Regions from separate parts of the Bradyrhizobium commune genome, predicted to be linked through region 4. Evidence: predicted binding sites of a transcription regulator. Region 4 holds the regulator's gene; each other region holds the start of a gene.
The links. The regulator PhoB, encoded in region 4, activates phosphate uptake and scavenging genes when phosphate is short. The targets are predictions, from matches to a motif close to TGTCATNNANCTGTCAT.
Positions count from the first base shown of each region.

Region 1: a site for PhoB is predicted at 1,626-1,642, ahead of ugpB (sn-glycerol-3-phosphate ABC transporter substrate-binding protein UgpB). Genes of this name have one in related genera too.
Region 2: a site for PhoB is predicted at 1,597-1,613, ahead of IC761_RS12165 (UDP-2,3-diacylglucosamine diphosphatase). Genes of this name have one in related genera too.
Region 3: a site for PhoB is predicted at 1,500-1,516, ahead of phnC (phosphonate ABC transporter ATP-binding protein). Genes of this name have one in related genera too.

Region 1 covers NZ_CP061379.1:110,651-114,870, reverse strand. The annotation lists gene ugpA (sn-glycerol-3-phosphate ABC transporter permease UgpA) at 1-204, opposite strand, end outside; gene ugpB (sn-glycerol-3-phosphate ABC transporter substrate-binding protein UgpB) at 257-1,573, opposite strand; gene IC761_RS00495 (CaiB/BaiF CoA transferase family protein) at 1,929-3,146, opposite strand; gene IC761_RS00490 (organic hydroperoxide resistance protein) at 3,322-3,747, opposite strand; gene IC761_RS00485 (MarR family winged helix-turn-helix transcriptional regulator) at 3,906-4,220, shown strand, end outside.
Region 2 covers NZ_CP061379.1:2,590,550-2,594,769, reverse strand. The annotation lists gene IC761_RS12170 (glycosyltransferase family 4 protein) at 1-761, opposite strand, end outside; gene IC761_RS12165 (UDP-2,3-diacylglucosamine diphosphatase) at 761-1,573, opposite strand; gene thiD (bifunctional hydroxymethylpyrimidine kinase/phosphomethylpyrimidine kinase) at 1,790-2,590, opposite strand; gene IC761_RS12155 (PAS domain S-box protein) at 2,884-4,220, shown strand, end outside.
Region 3 covers NZ_CP061379.1:919,555-923,774, forward strand. The annotation lists gene IC761_RS04370 (alpha-D-ribose 1-methylphosphonate 5-triphosphate diphosphatase) at 1-732, opposite strand, end outside; gene IC761_RS04375 (LbetaH domain-containing protein) at 729-1,385, opposite strand; gene phnC (phosphonate ABC transporter ATP-binding protein) at 1,560-2,369, shown strand; gene phnD (phosphonate ABC transporter substrate-binding protein) at 2,434-3,363, shown strand; gene phnE (phosphonate ABC transporter, permease protein PhnE) at 3,435-4,220, shown strand, end outside.
Region 4 covers NZ_CP061379.1:7,353,665-7,357,884, forward strand. The annotation lists gene IC761_RS34535 (aspartate aminotransferase family protein) at 1-69, opposite strand, end outside; gene IC761_RS34540 (GcrA family cell cycle regulator) at 537-1,046, shown strand; gene phoB (phosphate regulon transcriptional regulator PhoB) at 1,360-2,067, opposite strand; gene phoU (phosphate signaling complex protein PhoU) at 2,082-2,798, opposite strand; gene pstB (phosphate ABC transporter ATP-binding protein PstB) at 2,810-3,631, opposite strand; gene pstA (phosphate ABC transporter permease PstA) at 3,628-4,220, opposite strand, start outside.

The DNA of each region.
Region 1 (4,220 bases), 380 kb from region 4:
GAAATAAGCGGGGTCCTTGAACAGCTCGATATAATTGTCGAACCAGACGAAGTTCGAGGAGAGACCGAAGGCGTCCTGGAGCAGGAAGGACTGGATCACCGCCTGCAAGGCCGGCCAATAGAAGAAAATCAGGACGACCGCGAGTTGCGGGGCGACCAGCACGTAGGGCAATAGCTTTGATTGGAAAATGGCTTGCTTTTGCATGATGGGTGGCGCCGGCAGGCCGCTCGTCGTGCGGCCTGCCGTCGCCGTCGCCTTATTTTACGGCGGTCTTTTCGAACTGCCGCAGCATCGCGTTGCCGCGCTCGACAGCCGCATCCAGCGCCTGCTTGGCGGTCTTCTTGCCGGCGAGCGCCTGCTCGATCTCTTCCGACCAGACGTCACGCAGCTGCACCATGTTGCCGAGGCGCAGACCGCGCGAATTCTCGGTCGGCTCCTTGTTGGTCAGCTCGAGCAGCGGGGTCTCGAGATAGGGCTGATCCTTGTAGAAGCCCTCGGCCTTCGCCTTCTCGTAGGCCGCCTTGGTGATCGGCAGATAGCCGGACGCCTTGTGGATGTAGACCTGGCGATCGGTGTCCGAGAGGAAGGTCAGGAATTTTGCGACGCCCTTGTATTCGTCGGCCGACTTGCCGCCCATGACCCAGAGCGAAGCGCCGCCGATGATCGAGTTCTGCGGCGCGCCCTTGACGTCGGGATAGTACGGCATCGGCACGGCGTTGAAGGCGAACTTGGCCTGCGCCTTGACGTTGCCGAAGAAGGCCGACGAGGTCAGGTAGATCGCGCATTCGCCCGAGGTGAAGCGGCCTTCGCCGGTATTGGTGCGGCCGGCATAGTCGTAGGTCTTGTCCTTCTGGAGCTCGACCAGCTTCTCGAGATGCTTGACCTGGAGCGGTCCGTTGAACTCGAGCACGGTGTCGAAGCCGTCGAGACCGTTGGCCTTGCTGGCGAGCGGCACGTTGTGCCAGGCGGAGAGCTGCTCGAGATTGACCCAGGTGATCCAGGAGCCCGAGAAGCCGCAGGTCGGATGACCGTTGTCATGCAGCTTCTTGGCAGCCTCGAACGTCTCGGGCCAGGTCTTCGGGATCTCGACGTTCGCCTTCTTGAGCTCGTCGAGGTTCACCCACATGACGGTCGACGACGAGTTGAAGGGGAAGGACAGCATCTCGCCCTTCGAGGTCGAGTAATAGCCGGTGATCGCGGACAGATAGTTCTTCGGATCGAACTTCTCGCCGGCGTCGGCCATCAGCTTGTAGACCGGCTTCACGGCGCCGGTCGCGGCCATCATGGTCGCGGTGCCGACTTCGAACACCTGCATGATGTGCGGGGCGTTGCCGGCCCGGAAGGCGGCGATGCCCGCGTTCATCGTGTCGGCGTAGTTGCCCTTGTAGGTCGGGATCACCTTGAAATCGCTCTGCGACGCGTTGAAGTCGTTGGCGAGCTTGACGATGACGTCGTTGTTCGCGCCCGTCATCGCGTGCCACCACTGGATCTCAGTGACGGCGAGCGCCGGCGAAGCCGTCATGCCAACCGTGACTGCAAATGCGGCAGCCGCCCCAAAGTGTCGAAGAGCCATCAAGAATACCTCCCTCAGCCGTCAAAAAGATCGCTTGCGCTAGCAGCGCCATATGACGTTCACATGACTGTGTAGGCGGGAGAAACGAAAGCAGCAAGCGCGGCCAAATGGGAAGTCGTCAAATAGGCGAAGGGTGGAGCAGGCAGCCTCCGTTCGCAGTGCACATCCGCGCCCGCGCCGCAGTGCGGCATTGGACGTGTGAGGCTAACAAGCAGGCCGCGGGTTCGAAAACCTCTCCCGCTTGCGGGAGAGGTCGCGCGCAGCGCGGGTGAGGGCTTTATCCTCTGGGGGATTGTCCCGTCGCGGATACCCTCTCCCCAACCCTCTCCCGCAAGCGGGAGAGGGAGTGGGCCAACTAGCGCTTGCGCTCGGGGCCGCAGACAACGCCTTTCTCGACCATCGCGTCGATCTCCGACTTGGAGTAGCCGAACTCGCCCAGCACCTCCTGGGAGTGCTGGCTGAATTTCGGCGGCAGCCGGCGCAGGCTGGGCTTGCTGCGATCGAGCCGGATCGGCGAGGCGACCCCCTTGTACCAATCCTTCTCGATGACATCGCCGCGCGCGATCGTGTGCGGGTTGGTCAACGCCTGGTCGATCTTCTGCACGGGCCCTGCGGGCAGGCCCGCGGCCAGCAGCCGATTGCACAGTGGCTCGGCCTCGTGCTGGCTGAACACGGCGGCAAGCTCGGCGCGCAGCGCATCGCGATTGGCGATGCGGTCCTTGTTGCGGGCAAAGCGCGGGTCGGTGCCGAGCTCGGGCTTGCCGATCTCCTTGGCGAGCTTGCGGAAGGTGCCGTCATTGCCGACGCCGATGAAGATGTTGTCGGTCTTGGTCGGGAAGATCGCATAGGGCACGAGGTTGGGATGCTCGTTGCCGGTCAGGCCCGGCGGCTTGCCATGCATGAAATAATTCGCGGTGTGCGGATGCATGATCGCAAGGCCGGCCTCGTACAGCGTCGTCTCCAGGAACTGGCCCTTGCCGGAGCGCTGCCGCTCCGACAGCGCCATCAGGATGCCGATCGCCGCGTAAAGACCGGTGGTGATGTCGACCAGCGGCACGCCGATCCGCATCGGGCCGCTCTCGGGCGAGCCGGTTGCCGCGATCATGCCGGTCATCGCCTGGATGATGGCGTCATAGCCGGGATTGCCACCGCGCGGGCCGTCGGCGCCGAAGCCGCAGATCCGGCAATGCACCAAGCGCGGGAATTTCCTGCTGAGCACGTCGTTGCCGATGCCCCATTTCTCCAGCGTGCCCGGCTTGAAATTCTCGATCAGGACGTCGGCCGTCTCCAGCATCTTGAGCAGCACGATGCGGCCGCCCTCGGAGGCGAGGTCGAGGCCGATCGAGCGCTTGTTGCGGTTGATGCCGACGAAATAGGCCGCGTCCTCGTCGTGGAAGGGAGGGCCCCAGTCGCGCACCTCGTCGCCGGCGGGCGGCTCGACCTTGATCACGTCGGCGCCGTGGTCGGCAAGGATCTGGGTGCAGTAGGGACCGCCAAGCACGCGCGTGAGATCGATGACGCGCAGTCCGCTCATTGCGCCCGCGGCAGCGTTAGAACTGGCGGCTTCAGTCATGTCTTCGCTTCCCCTGTGTCGAGATTTGATCACAGGCCTAGCGAGGTTTTTTTGCGCCAGCAATGGCTTGTTGCGTGGGGCCGTATGCGACGCCGCGGTGCAATCCCGCAACGTGGCAAATCAAGCAGAAGTGGCCGGCCCGGGATATCCCGGGCCGACCGATCGGCATCGACGATCAGACGACCGTCAAACGAACGTCGACATTGCCGCGCGTCGCATTGGAGTAGGGGCACACCTGATGCGCCTTCTCGACCAGCGTCTCGGCCTCCGCGCGGGCAAGGCCCGGCAGCGAGACGGCGAGATCGATGTCGAGGCCAAAGCCGCCGGCCGAGCGCGGGCCGATACCCACGGTCGAGGTGACGGAGGCGTCGGCCGGGACCTTCGGGCCGCCCTGGGAGGCCACGAACTTCATGGCGCCGATGAAGCAGGCGGCGTAGCCTGCCGCAAACAGCTGTTCGGGATTGTTGCCGGCGCCGCCGCCGCCGCCGAGCTCCTTCGGCGTGGTGAGCTTGACGTCGAGCGCGCCGTCGAGGGTCGCTGCATGGCCGTCACGGCCGCCGGTGGCTTTTGCGCTGGTCTTGTAGAGGACGTTCACGGACATGGTCGTCTCCTCGGGCTTTCCGGGTTGGGGTGCGATCTTTATCGCAAACAATTAGATTGTGCGCAATTTAAATTCGAGCGTCTCACATTTAATTGTTCGCAATTGAATAGGCGGTCGCCAGGTCCCAGAATGACGGGACGAATCGCATGAGAGACAAGATGGCCCGGAAACAAGCGGCGGTGGACCCGCTGCGGCTCGACAATCAAATCTGCTTCGCGGTCTATTCCGCCACGCACGCCTTCAACCGCGTCTACAAGCCGCTCTTGGACCGGCTCGGCCTGACCTATCCGCAATATCTGGTGATGCTGGTGCTGTGGGAGCGCGACGACGTGCCGTTGAAGGACATCGGCGAAAAGCTGTTTCTCGATTCAGGCACGCTGACGCCGTTGCTCAAGCGGCTCGAGGCCGCTCATCTGGTCAGGCGCACGCGCTCGAGCGAGGACGAACGCCAGGTCCTGATCGCGCTGACGCCG
Region 2 (4,220 bases), 2.9 Mb from region 4:
CTTGGAAACACGAAGACATCGGCGGCCGCATAGATGTCCGCCAGCTCCTCGCCGTGCTTCTCGCCTAAGAAGATCGCGTCCGGATAGGCCTCCTCCAGCGCGACACGGGCCGGCCCGTCGCCGACGATCACCTTGGTGCCGGGCAGATCGAGGTCGAGGAAAGCCTCGAGATTCTTCTCCACGGCGACGCGGCCGACCGAGAGGAACACCGGCGCCGGCAGGCAGAGATCGATGGCGCGGGGGTGGAACAGTTTGGTGTCGACACCGCGCGGCCAGAGCACGACATTGTCAAAGCCGCGGTCGGTCAGCTCGCGCGCGAGCGCAGACGTTGCCGCCATCACGGCGCGGCTGGGCGCGTGGAAGCGGCGCAATGCCCGCCAGATCAGTGCGCCCGGAACCGGCACGCGGGCGCGGACATATTCGGGAAAACGGGTGTGGAAGCTGGTCGTGAACGGCAGCTTGCGCTGCCGGCAATAGCGGCGGACCATCAGGCCGATCGGCCCTTCCGTGGCGATATGAATGCTGTCGGGACGCGCTTCCTCGATCAGCTTCGCGATACGGGCCGGGCGCGGCATGGCGAGCCGCACATCGCGGTAGCTCGGCATCGCAAAGGTTCGAAACGATTGCGGCGTGAGGAATGCGAATTCGACGCCGCGCCCATCGACGCCAAGGCCTTGGGCTGCGTCAGCAAGCTTGGTCAGCGTCCGAACCACACCGTTGACTTGCGGGTGCCAGGCGTCGGTCGCGACCAGGATGCGCATCAAGCAGCCCTTGCTGCCACCTGCGGAACTTGTGCCGGCTTCCGCAGATGATCGGCCCAGGTGATGATCTCGAAATGTCCGTCATCGTGCTCGACGAGCGCGGTGCAGCTCTCCACCCAGTCGCCGCAATTCATGTAGCGGATGCCGTTCTCGTCGCGGATCACGGCGTAGTGGATGTGGCCGCAGATCACGCCGTCGGCATCATGGCGCCGCGCCTCGGCGGAGAGCGCCTGCTCGAACGCGCCGATATAGTTCACCGCGTTCTTGACCTTCTGCTTGGCCCATTGCGACAGCGACCAATAAGGCACGCCGAACATGCGGCGGAAGAAGTTGACGAAGCGATTCATCTGGATCGCGAAGTCGTAGGCCTTGTCGCCGAGATGGGCGAGCCAGCGCGCGTTCTGCACGACGAGGTCGAAGATGTCGCCGTGGATGACGAGGTAGCGCTTGCCGTCCACCCCGGTGTGAACGGTGTTTTCGACGACGTCGATGCCGCCGAAATGCGTGCCGTAATAGTTGCGCAGGAACTCGTCGTGGTTGCCGGGCACATAGATGATCTTGGCGCCCTTGCGCGCCTTGCGCAGCAGCTTTTGCACCAGGTCGTTATGCGATTGCGGCCAGTGCCAGCTCGATTTCAGCGCCCAGCCGTCGACGATGTCGCCGACGAGATAGATCGTATCGGCGTCGTGGTAGCGCAGAAAATCCAGCAAAAGGTCGGCTTGTGAGCCGCGGGCTCCGAGATGAACATCGGAGATGAACAACGTGCGAAAGCGCCGCTCCGGGCTCTCGTCACTCACATCGTAACTTCCCATGCGACCGCCCGTAACAATTTCCCGTGACAGGGGGATGACGATTGAACCTTTGAGGCACCCTCAGATACGAATCAAACCTTGCCTCGCCCTCCCCGCGAATATCAGTCGCATGCGACAATCAGGCGACATGAGGCGGCAATGAGTGGCCCGTAGGAGCCCGGAAGGGCATGGCCTTATTGGTTAACGGGCGGCGATCCCCGAGGTGCAGGGCCGACGTCAGTAGAATCTGTGGAAATGATGGATCGGCCCGTGGCCGTGGCCAACGCTGAAGCGGTCGGCCGCCGCAATCGCCGCACTGATCCAGGCCTTGGCGTTGCGGGCCGCCTGCTCGAGCGCCTCGCCCCTGGCCAGACCCGCCGCGACCGCCGAAGACAGCGAGCAGCCGGTGCCATGGGTGTTGCGGGTCGCAGCGCGCGGCGCCGAAAGCGCGATCGCGTTATCGGGAGAGACGAGATAGTCGATGCTCTCGGCGCCCTCGCCGTGCCCGCCCTTGATCAGCACGGCACGGCAACCGAGCGCGAGCAGGCGACGCCCCTGGCTTTCGATGTCGGCTTCGCTGCGCGCGACAGGCTCATCGAGCAGGGCCGCTGCCTCCGGCAGATTGGGCGTGATCACCGAGGCGAGCGGCATCAGTTTCGTGCGCAGGGCCTCGACGGCCTCCGCGGCCAGCAGGCGGTCGCCGGAGGTTGCGACCATCACGGGATCGAGCACGACGTGACGCGGCGCCCAGCGCGACAGCGCGGCCGCGATCGCGTCGATGCTTGCCGCCTGCGCCACCATGCCGATCTTCACCGCACCGACATCGAGATCGGAGAACACAGCATCGATCTGCGCGGTGACGAACTCCGCCGGCACTGCGTGAATGCCGGTGACGCCTGTCGTGTTCTGCGCCGTCAGCGCCGTGATCGCGGAGGCGCCATAGACGCCGAGCGCGGCAAAAGTCTTCAGATCGGCCTGGATGCCGGCGCCGCCGCTCGAATCCGAGCCGGCGATGGTGAGCGCCACGGGCGTCGTCATCGCCGGGGACATTCGCTTGAAAGGGACACGGCCATGGCCTGTCCTAGCGCGCTCGCGGAGCGCCAGCAAGCCGCGCCGGGCCGCCGCGGCCCGCGGCCCCGCCGCTCGGGTGCTGGCGAATCACCTGAAGGCGCTCCCCCGCGGCATTGTCGACCCGAAATCGTGCACAGGCTGCAAAATAGCCTTGATGCTGCCTTGGCTCACATAGACGAATGAGACGTTGATAATGGAACCGTCCAGCGGCACCAATGTTGCGGGCCGACTCCGGCCCGCGAGCCTATCAGGGTGGAATCATGTGGGCCTATTTTGAACGCCTTCTCGACTCGTCGATGCTGTCACCGCACGGCATCTGCCTGTTGTGGGAGCCCGAGCTGATCTGGCTCCACGTGGTCTCGGACGCCTGCATCGCCCTCGCCTATTTCTCGATCCCGTTTGCGCTCGCGATCCTCGTCACCAGGCGGCGCGACCTCAGGTTCGGATGGGTGTTCTGGGCGTTCGCAGTCTTCATCATGGCCTGCGGCCTCACGCATGTGCTGTCGATCTACACGCTGTGGGTCCCGGTCTACGGCATCGAGGGCCTGGTCAAGGCGGCGACCGCCGTAGCGTCGGTGTTCACCGCCAGCGCGCTCTGGCCGCTGCTGCCGAAGATCCTGGCGATCCCCTCCCCGTTCGAGCTCAGGAAAGTCCAGGCCGCGCTCGAAGAGGAGGAGATCAAGACCCGGGATGCGACGCTGCTGCTGCAACAGGTCAACGACGCCCAGCGCGCGATGCGCGAGAGCGTGGCGCGCCTCACCGCGATCGTCGAGACCGCGGTCGACGGCGTCATCCTGTTCGATGCCGACGACCGCATCCTGCTGTTCAATCCGGCCTGCGAGCGGTTGTTCGGCTATCAGGCCAGCGAGGTGATGAACCGGAAGATCCAGCTCTTGATTCCCGGCGAGGCCAGCCCCGGGCCCGGCAGCCGCGCACGACATTTCGCGACCGGCGGCGAGGCGGTCGGCCTGCGCAAGGACGGGACGACCTTTCCTATGGATCTGTCGGTCGGCCAGGCGACGCAGGACGGCGAGCCGATCTTCGTCGGCATCGTCCACGACGTGACCGCGCGCAAGCTGACCGAGCAGCAGCTCCACCAGGCGCAGAAGATGGAGACGGTCGGCCAGCTCTCCGGCGGCATCGCCCATGACTTCAACAATCTCCTGACCGTCATCATCGGCAATGCCGAGCAACTGAGCGACCAGCTGAAGGCGAGACCAGATTTGCGGCGGTTCGCCGACGATATCTGCCAGTCGGGCGAGCGAGGCGCGGAGCTGACGCAGCAGCTGCTCGCGTTCAGCCGCCGCCAGCTGCTGCGGCCGCAGGCGATCGATTGCCGCGAGCTGCTCGAATTCATGCTCAAGCTGTTCAAGCGGACGTTGCGCGAAAACATCGAGATCACGACGGCCTTCGGGCCAGGCACGATCCAGGCTTTCGCCGATCGCACCCAGCTTGAATCCGCCGTGCTCAACCTTGCGCTCAACGCACAGGATGCGATGCCGAACGGAGGACATTTGACGCTGAGCACAGAGTTGGCGGCGATCGACGAGGACTACCGTGCGCTCCATCCCGAAGTGGCGTCCGGAAGCTACGCCCT
Region 3 (4,220 bases), 1.2 Mb from region 4:
CACGCCCATCTCGCGAAATGCCCGGCGCATCGCCGGCGTGGCATCGTCATGCGAGAGCATCCGGACCTCGGCGCTGCGTGCCGCAGCAGCGAGCCGGATGATCGACGCCGGAACGTCGGCTGCGCGTGACACGATATGGGCGACGAGCCTGTCAAAATCCTCGCTCGACAGTCCCGTGCGCTCCACCATGCGGTTGCGCTTGCGCGGATTGGAGATGTCGGCGACGACCCCGTCCATGTGGTCGTTGAAGGCGAACAGGTCGACACGGCCCTCGGCGAGCCACTGGCCGATCTCGGCCTCGGCGTCGAGATTGTAGGTCTCGTGCCGCAGATGGAAGCGGGTATCGGCGGCGAAATGCGGGCGCTGCCGCTCGATCGCCTCGAGCAGGCGCCGCGCATTGTCGCCGCTGCGCAGCCCCGGCTCCCACGACCAGGTCGTCGCGTGGAACACCGTGGTGATGCCGTTGCTGATGACCTGGCGGTCGGTGTCGGCGAGCGCGACGTCGATCGGGAAATCGACGCCGGCGCGCGGCATCATCTGCCGCTCGAAGGCGTCGCCATGGAGATCGACGATGCCGGGCAGCACCAGCAAATTGCGGGCGTCGATCGCCAGCCGCGCGCGACCGCGGGGCGCATCGACCTGCGCGATGTCCGTGCCGGACACGGCGAGTGAAGTTTCGACGAGCTCGGAGCCGATCAGGGCCCGGCCACCTTCAAGGAAAATGTCTGTCACGCGACCACGGTTCGTTTGCTGGCAGAGGAATGTGCTCCTGCTTCGTATGTCGTCAGGAAATCTTCAATCGCGAGCTTGCGGAAATCGGGCAGCGCTGCACGCAATTTGTCGTGATCCCAGTCCCACCATGCCAGCCTTGCAAGCCGTCCGGCAACCTCTTCCGAGAACCGGCGGCGCACGATCCGCGCCGGATTGCCGGCGACGATGGCGTAGGCCGGCACGTCCTTGGTGACGATGGCGCCGGCCGCGATCACCGCGCCGGTGCCGATGTTGCGGCCGGGCAGCACGATCGCGCCATGGCCGATCCAGACGTCATGGCCGATATGGACGTGATGCTGGCGCCGCCAGTCGAAGAATTCCTCGTCGTCGCTCTCGCCCGGGAAGTAGGCACTGGAGCGATAGGTGAAATGCGCCTGCGTCGCGCGATGCATCGGATGATTGCCGGGATTGATGCGCGTCACCGCCGCAATCGAGCAGAATTTTCCGATCGTCGTGTAGGTGATCTCTGCGTCGTTCACGACGTAGGAATAATCTCCCATCGCGACTTCATGCAGGATGGTGCGGGCGCCGACCTCGGTATAGGCGCCAAGCCTGGTCTCGTGCAGCTTCGCCGAAGGATCGATGGTCGGCTGGACCGAAAGCACCTTGGCCATGCTGCATCCGAAAATTCGAGGGCGGGCGCCCGTCATCGAGTCGCTTGATGACAATGTCATGACGAAGCGATGACAGGGGACGAGGTGTGTAGGATCGCCGCACCGCAGCGTGCGTGTCACACAACTGTCAAGCGCCGGCGATAGCGGTGGGAGCCAGCTACTCTGGAGCCCTGCATGCTGGTGGTGGAAGGTCTGACGTGCCGCTTCGGCGCAAAAGCCGCGGTGGACGACGCTTCGTTTCAAATTGCCCCCGGCAGCTTCGTCGGTGTGATCGGGCGCTCCGGCGCCGGCAAATCGACCATGCTGCGCATGATCAATCGCCTCGCGACGCCGACACAGGGCCGCATCCTGTTCGACGGCCTCGACGTCACCGCGCTGCGCGGCAAGGAGCTGCGGCAGTGGCGGGCGCGCTCCGCGATGATCTTCCAGCAGTTCAACCTGGTCGGCCGGCTCGACGTTCTGACCAACGTCTTGATGGGACGTCTGGCCACCATGCCGGCCTGGCGCTCGCTGTCGCAGATCTGGCCCGAGCAGGACAAGGCGCTGGCGATGTCGGCGCTCGAGCAGTTCGATATCGCAGCACTCGCCGCCCAGCGCGCCGACCAGCTCTCCGGCGGCCAGCAGCAGCGCGTGGCGATTGCCCGTGCCCTGGTGCAGCAGCCCGACATCATCCTTGCCGACGAGCCGATCGCCTCGCTCGACCCGCGCAACACCAAGATCGTGATGGATGCGCTTTTGCGCATCAACAAGCATTTCGGCATCACCGTGCTCTGCAACCTGCATTCGCTCGACCTGGCGCGCAGCTATTGCGACCGCCTGATCGGCATGGCGCAGGGCCGGGTGGTGTTCGACGGCGCGCCGGCGGAGCTGACCGATCTGGTTGCGCGCGAGCTCTACGATCTCGAAGCCGCCGACGTCATGGGCGGCACGCCTGCGCCGGCGCCCGAGGGTGTCCCGGCGCTCGGAACCGCCGCTGCGGCTTGAGCCGCGGCGCACCTGTCGTTGCCCGTTTTTGCGTCCACCGATCCCAACCGATGAAGAGGGTATCATGATCACTCGCAGATTAATTCTTGCCGGCGCCGCCGCGCTCACCTTCGCCGGATCCGCCTCCGCCGAAGACTGGAAGACCAAATACCCGGAGATCACCTTCGCCGTGATCCCGGCCGAGAACGGCTCCGGCGTCACCGAGCGTTACGGCCCCTTCATCAACTACCTGTCGAAGGAGCTCGGTGTGAAGGTGACGCTGCGTGTCGCCAACGACTACGCCGCGGTCATCGAGGGGCAGCGCGCTGGCAACATCCACATCGGCTACTACGGCCCGGCCTCGTTCGCCCGCGCCCGCCTGACCGGCGTCAAGACCGACGCCTTCGTCATCGACGTCAATGCCGACGGCTCGAAGGGCTATTACTCGGTGTTCTACGTGCTGGCGAAGTCGCCGTACCAGAAGATCGAAGACCTCAAGGGCAAGAACCTTGGCCTGGTCGATCCGAACTCGACCTCGGGCAACAACATGCCGCGCTTCAAGCTGAACGCGATGGGCATCGATCCCGACGCCTATTTCTCCAAGGTCGTCTTCACCGGCAGCCACGAGAATGCCGTGCTGGCGCTGGCCCAGGGCACCGTCGACGTCGCCGCCAATTGGTGGAACGCCGACGACGATTCCAACCTGACCCGCATGCTCAACAAGGGCATGGTTAAGTCGACCGACGGCACCGTGATGAAGAAGGAAGACTTCCGCATCATTGTGAAGTCCGACCTCATCATCAACTCGCCCTACGCCTATCTCAGCGATCTGCCCGACGACATGAAGGCCGCGATCAAGAAGGCCTTCCTCGATGCGGCGCAGAAGGATCCCGAGGCGTTCAAGAAGCTCTCCGACGGCAAGAACAAGCCGTGGGAGCCGATCGCCAACGACGATTACAACAAGACCATCGAGCTGATTAAGTTCGTCGACGCTTTGCGCAAGAAGGCGTCCTGATTTCGTCGGGACGACGCTACTCGAGCCGGGTCGATGGACCCGGCTCTTTTCTTGATGGACCCGTGTGATCGATGACGATTGCGGTTGCGATCCTTCCCGAGCAGCAGCTCGCCGCCCTGAACGCCACCTATCGCAAGGCGGTTGCGCGCAAGCGCCTGCGGCTGCTGGCGGGGCTCGCCTTGTTCGTGGTCGCGCTGATCGTGGCCTCGATCGGCGCCGAAGTGAATTTGCGCACCTTCTTCACCTATTTCGGCAACTTCATCAGCTATTTCGACCGAATCCTCACCCTCGACAACGGTCAGCGGGTCTGGACTAATTTCGGCGAGTGGTTCTGGGGCCTGCATAAATGGCTGAAGCTGCTCGGCGAGACGCTGCTGATCAGTTATGTCGGCACGCTGTCCGGCGCCGTCCTCGCCTTCGGGCTCAATTTTTTCGCCGCTGAAAACACCTCGCCCGCGCCCTGGCTGCGCTTCACGGTTCGGCGCCTGCTCGAATTCGCCCGCACGGTGCCCGGCATCGTCTTCGCACTGATCTTCGTCATCGCCTTCGGCCTCGGGCCGATGGCGGGCGTGCTCGCGATCGCCATCCACTCCACTGGCGCGCTCGGAAAGCTGTTCTCGGAGATCGTCGAGAACGCCGACATGAAGCCGGTCGAGGGCATCCGCTCCACCGGCGCGAGCTGGCTCTCCTGCATGCGCTTTGCGATCCTGCCGCAGGTCTCGGCCGGCTACGCCAGCTACGCGCTGCTGCGCTTCGAGATCAATGTGCGCGAGGCCTCGGTGATGGGCTTTGTCGGTGCCGGCGGCATCGGGCAGGAGCTCATCGTCGCGATCCGCAAGTTCTACTATTCCGACGTC
Region 4 (4,220 bases):
GCCGCGCTCGAAGCCGATGTTGGCCCTGGCGAAAACGGGAAGCAGATGCGGCGCGGCGCTGTTGGTCATGACCGTCTCTTTTGGCTGTCATTTGGGCGTTTCGGATGGCCTGAGGCGCCTTACGCAGCGCACCATTGACCGGTCCGGAAAACGAAACGTGCCGCCTTTTAAGGGCGGCACGCGTCACTATCTTATGCTTGGCGCCACGGGTGTCAATGCCACCGGACAGCCTCGCGAAACGCTGAATCCGTAGTCTTGCGGTGGCGAATTTGCGGAGTTTTCGCCACGGAACATGTGGAAGCGAGTCGGCGGACTCTTGCGCGCGAGTCACGCCATATTGTAGCGTTTGGCTTGTCAGATACGACATCTCGTGCGGCAGTTCTGATCCCAAAAGTCCTCATGTACCGGCGTAAACGTTCGGGCGCATTGTTGTGCCCGGCGAGCCTTAAGGGATTCTGGCGGCATGGGTTTTTCGAGGCTTAGGCATTCGTCGTGCCGCCCCAGGATGGCTGGCGCGCGACGAAGGAAAGGGTGCAATGACGGTTTTGACCTGGTCCGACGATCGCGTCGAGCAGTTGAAAAAGCTCTGGGAAGCAGGACTTTCGGCCAGCCAGATCGCGGCCGAGCTCGGCAATGTGACCCGTAACGCCGTGATCGGCAAGGTGCACCGGCTCGGCCTGTCCGGCCGTGCCAAGAGCCCGTCGTCGGCGGCTCCCCGGCCGCGCAAGGCGCGTCCCGCGCAGCATATGATGCGGGTGAGCCGTCCCATTGCGCGCGGCAACACCGCCTTGGCGCAGGCCTTCGAGATCGAGGTCGAGGCCGAACCGGTCACCTACGACAACGTGGTGCCGATGAGCCAGCGGCTGTCGCTGCTGGAGCTGAACGAGGCGACCTGCCACTGGCCGGTCGGCGATCCCTCGAGCCCGGATTTCTTCTTCTGCGGCGGCAAGGCGCTCTCCGGCCTGCCCTATTGCGCCCAGCATTCGCGGGTGGCGTATCAACCGGCCGCGGATCGGCGGCGGGCGCCCGCGAAGCCGCCGCGCTGAGATAGATCTGAGTCAAGTTTAGGAGCCGTCGTGATAACGGCTCAACAAACTCCGCTGTCGTCCCGGCGAAGGCCGGGACCCATAACCACCGGCAGATGTGGTTAAGGAGACTCGGAGTTACCCTCTTCGCGCAACAACTACGCCCTGGGGTTATGGGTCCCGGCCTTCGCCGGGACGGCACCGATTTTGTAGCGGCAGCTCGCTAAAGCATGATCCGGAAAAGTGCGCAGCGGTTTTCCGAAAAGATCATGCTCGAACAACAACCTAAAGCGCGATGACGATTCATCCCAATCTCATCGCGCTTCAGGTCGGCTTACGTCTGCTCGGCCTTCGCGAACCGATCATCCAGCGCATAGCCGGCGCCGCGGACGGTGCGGATCGGGTCCTGCTCGCGGCCGAGATTGAGCAGCTTGCGCAGGCGGCCGATATGCACGTCGACGGTGCGCTCGTCGATATAGATGTCGCGGCCCCAGACGCTGTCGAGCAGCTGCTCGCGCGAGAACACGCGACCGGGATGCTCCAGGAAGAACTCGAGCAGGCGATATTCGGTCGGGCCAAGATCGATCGGCCGGCCCGAGCGCGCCACGCGGCGCTTTTCACGGTCGAGCTCGATGTCGCCGAAAGCGAGCACCGTGGCGAGCCGCTCGGGGCTTGCGCGCCGCAGCAGGCCTTTCACGCGGGCCAAAAGCTCGGGGACCGAGAACGGCTTGACGATGTAGTCGTCGGCGCCGGTCGCGAGCCCGCGAACCCGCTCGCTCTCCTCGCCGCGTGCGGTCAGCATGATGATCGGCAGCTGCTTGGTGTCGGACCGGGCGCGCAGCCGTCGGCACAGCTCGATGCCGGAGAGACCCGGCAGCATCCAGTCGAGCACGATCAGATCGGGGATGTGCTCCTTGAGACGGGTGTCGGCGTCGTCGCCGCGCATCACCGTCTCGACGTCATAGCCGTCGCCTTCGAGGTTGTAACGCAGAAGCTCGGTCAGAGCTTCCTCGTCTTCAACCACCATAATGCGTGCGCCCATGGGGTCGTCGCTCCTTACGTATTCGGGACCGGCGCGGCGAAGGTCGTCATGTCGCCCTTCGGCCGCTTGTCGGTGATGGCCTGACCTTCGATCATGTAGAACACCGTCTCGGCGATGTTGGTGGCATGGTCGCCGATCCGCTCGATGTTCTTGGCGCAGAACATCAGGTGAATGCAGAACGAGATATTGCGCGGATCCTCCATCATGTAGGTGAGGAGCTCGCGGAACAGCGAGGTGCAGATGGCGTCGACTTCCTCGTCGCCCTTCCACACCGCCATCGCCGCCGGCAGATCGTGCGCGGCATAGGCGTCCAGCACCGACTTGACCTGCTGCTGCACGAGATCGGTCATGTGCTCGAGGCCGCGGAACAGCTTCAGCGGATGAAAATCGGTCTCCAGCGCCGCGACGCGCTTGCCCATGTTCTTGGCGAGGTCGCCGATCCGCTCGAGATCGGTCGCAACCCGCATGGCGCCGACGATCTCGCGCAAATCGACCGCCATCGGCTGGCGGCGGGCGATGGTGAGCACGGCGCGTTCCTCGATCTTCTTCTGGAGCGCGTCGATCTCGACGTCGGTTGCGACCACGCGCTGGCCGAGCGCGACGTCGCGCCGGATCAGCGCGTCGACGGAATCGACGATCATGCGCTCGGCGAGGCCGCCCATCTCGGCGACCAGCCGGGTCAGCTCCTGAAGGTCGGAGTCGAAGGCTTTTGCGGTATGTTCCGAACCCATGTCCTGTCTCCTCAGCCGAACCGGCCGGTGATGTAATCCTGCGTGCGCCGGTCGGTCGGCGACGTGAAGATCTTGCTGGTGTCGTCGAACTCGATCAGCTCGCCGAGATACATGAACGCGGTCTTGTCGGAGACGCGCGCCGCCTGCTGCATGTTGTGGGTGACGATCGCGATGGTGTAGTTCTCGCTCAATTCCTGGATCAGCTCCTCGACCTTGGCGGTCGAGATCGGATCGAGCGCCGAGCAGGGCTCGTCGAACAGGATCACCTCGGGCCGCACCGCGACGGTACGGGCGATGCAGAGGCGCTGCTGCTGGCCGCCGGAGAGCGACAGGCCGCTCGCATTCAACTTGTCCTTGACCTCGTTCCACAGCGCGCCGCCGCGCAGCGCCTTCTCGACGCGGTCGTCCATCTCGGACTTCGAGATCTTCTCGTAGAGACGGATGCCGAAGGCGATGTTCTCGTAGATCGTCATCGGGAACGGCGTCGGCTTCTGGAACACCATGCCGACGCGCGCGCGCAGCAGATTGAGGTCGAGCTTGGGGTCGAGGACGTTGGTCTGGTCCAGCATGAGCTGGCCGGTGACGCGCTGGCCCGGATAGAGGTCGTACATCCGGTTGAAGATGCGCAGCAGGGTCGACTTGCCGCAGCCGGAAGGCCCGATGAACGCCGTGACACGGTTGGCGCCGAGCACCAGGTTGATGTTCTTCAGCGCATGGTGCTCGCCGTAATAGAAGTTGAGGTTGCGCACCGTCACCTTGGCGGGGGCTTCGGGCAGCGTGGGGGCCTGGGGCAGTCCACCGGACGCGCTCATCGATACGGAAAGATCACTCATTTTGCGGTCCTTTCGGCGCCAAGGATGCGCGCGCCAATATTCAGGGCAAGCACGGTCAGGGTGATGAGCAGCGCGCCACTCCAGGCGAGCTGCTTCCAATAGGCGTAGGGGCTCTGCACGAAGTTGTTGATGGTGACCGGCAGGTTCGCCATCGTCTTGTTCAGGCTCAGGCTGAAGAACTGGTTCGACAGCGCGGTGAAGAGCAGCGGCGCGGTCTCGCCGGCGACGCGGGCGGTGGCAAGCAGCACGCCGGTGATGAGGCCGGAACGGGCGGCGCGATAGGCGATGCGCTTGATCACCAGCGAGCGCGGCAGGCCGAGCGCGGAGGCCGCCTCGCGCAGCGCGTTCGGCACCAGCAGCAGCATGTCCTCGGTCGTGCGCAGCACCACCGGGATCACGATGACGGCGAGCGCGAGACAGCCGGCGATCGCCGAGAAGCCGCGCATCGGCACCACCACCGCGCCGTAGATGAACAGGCCGATGATGATCGAGGGCGCCGAGAGCAGGATGTCGTTGATGAAGCGGATCACCGAGGTCAGCTTGTCGTTGCGGCCGTACTCGGCGAGGTAGGTGCCGGCGAACATGCCGA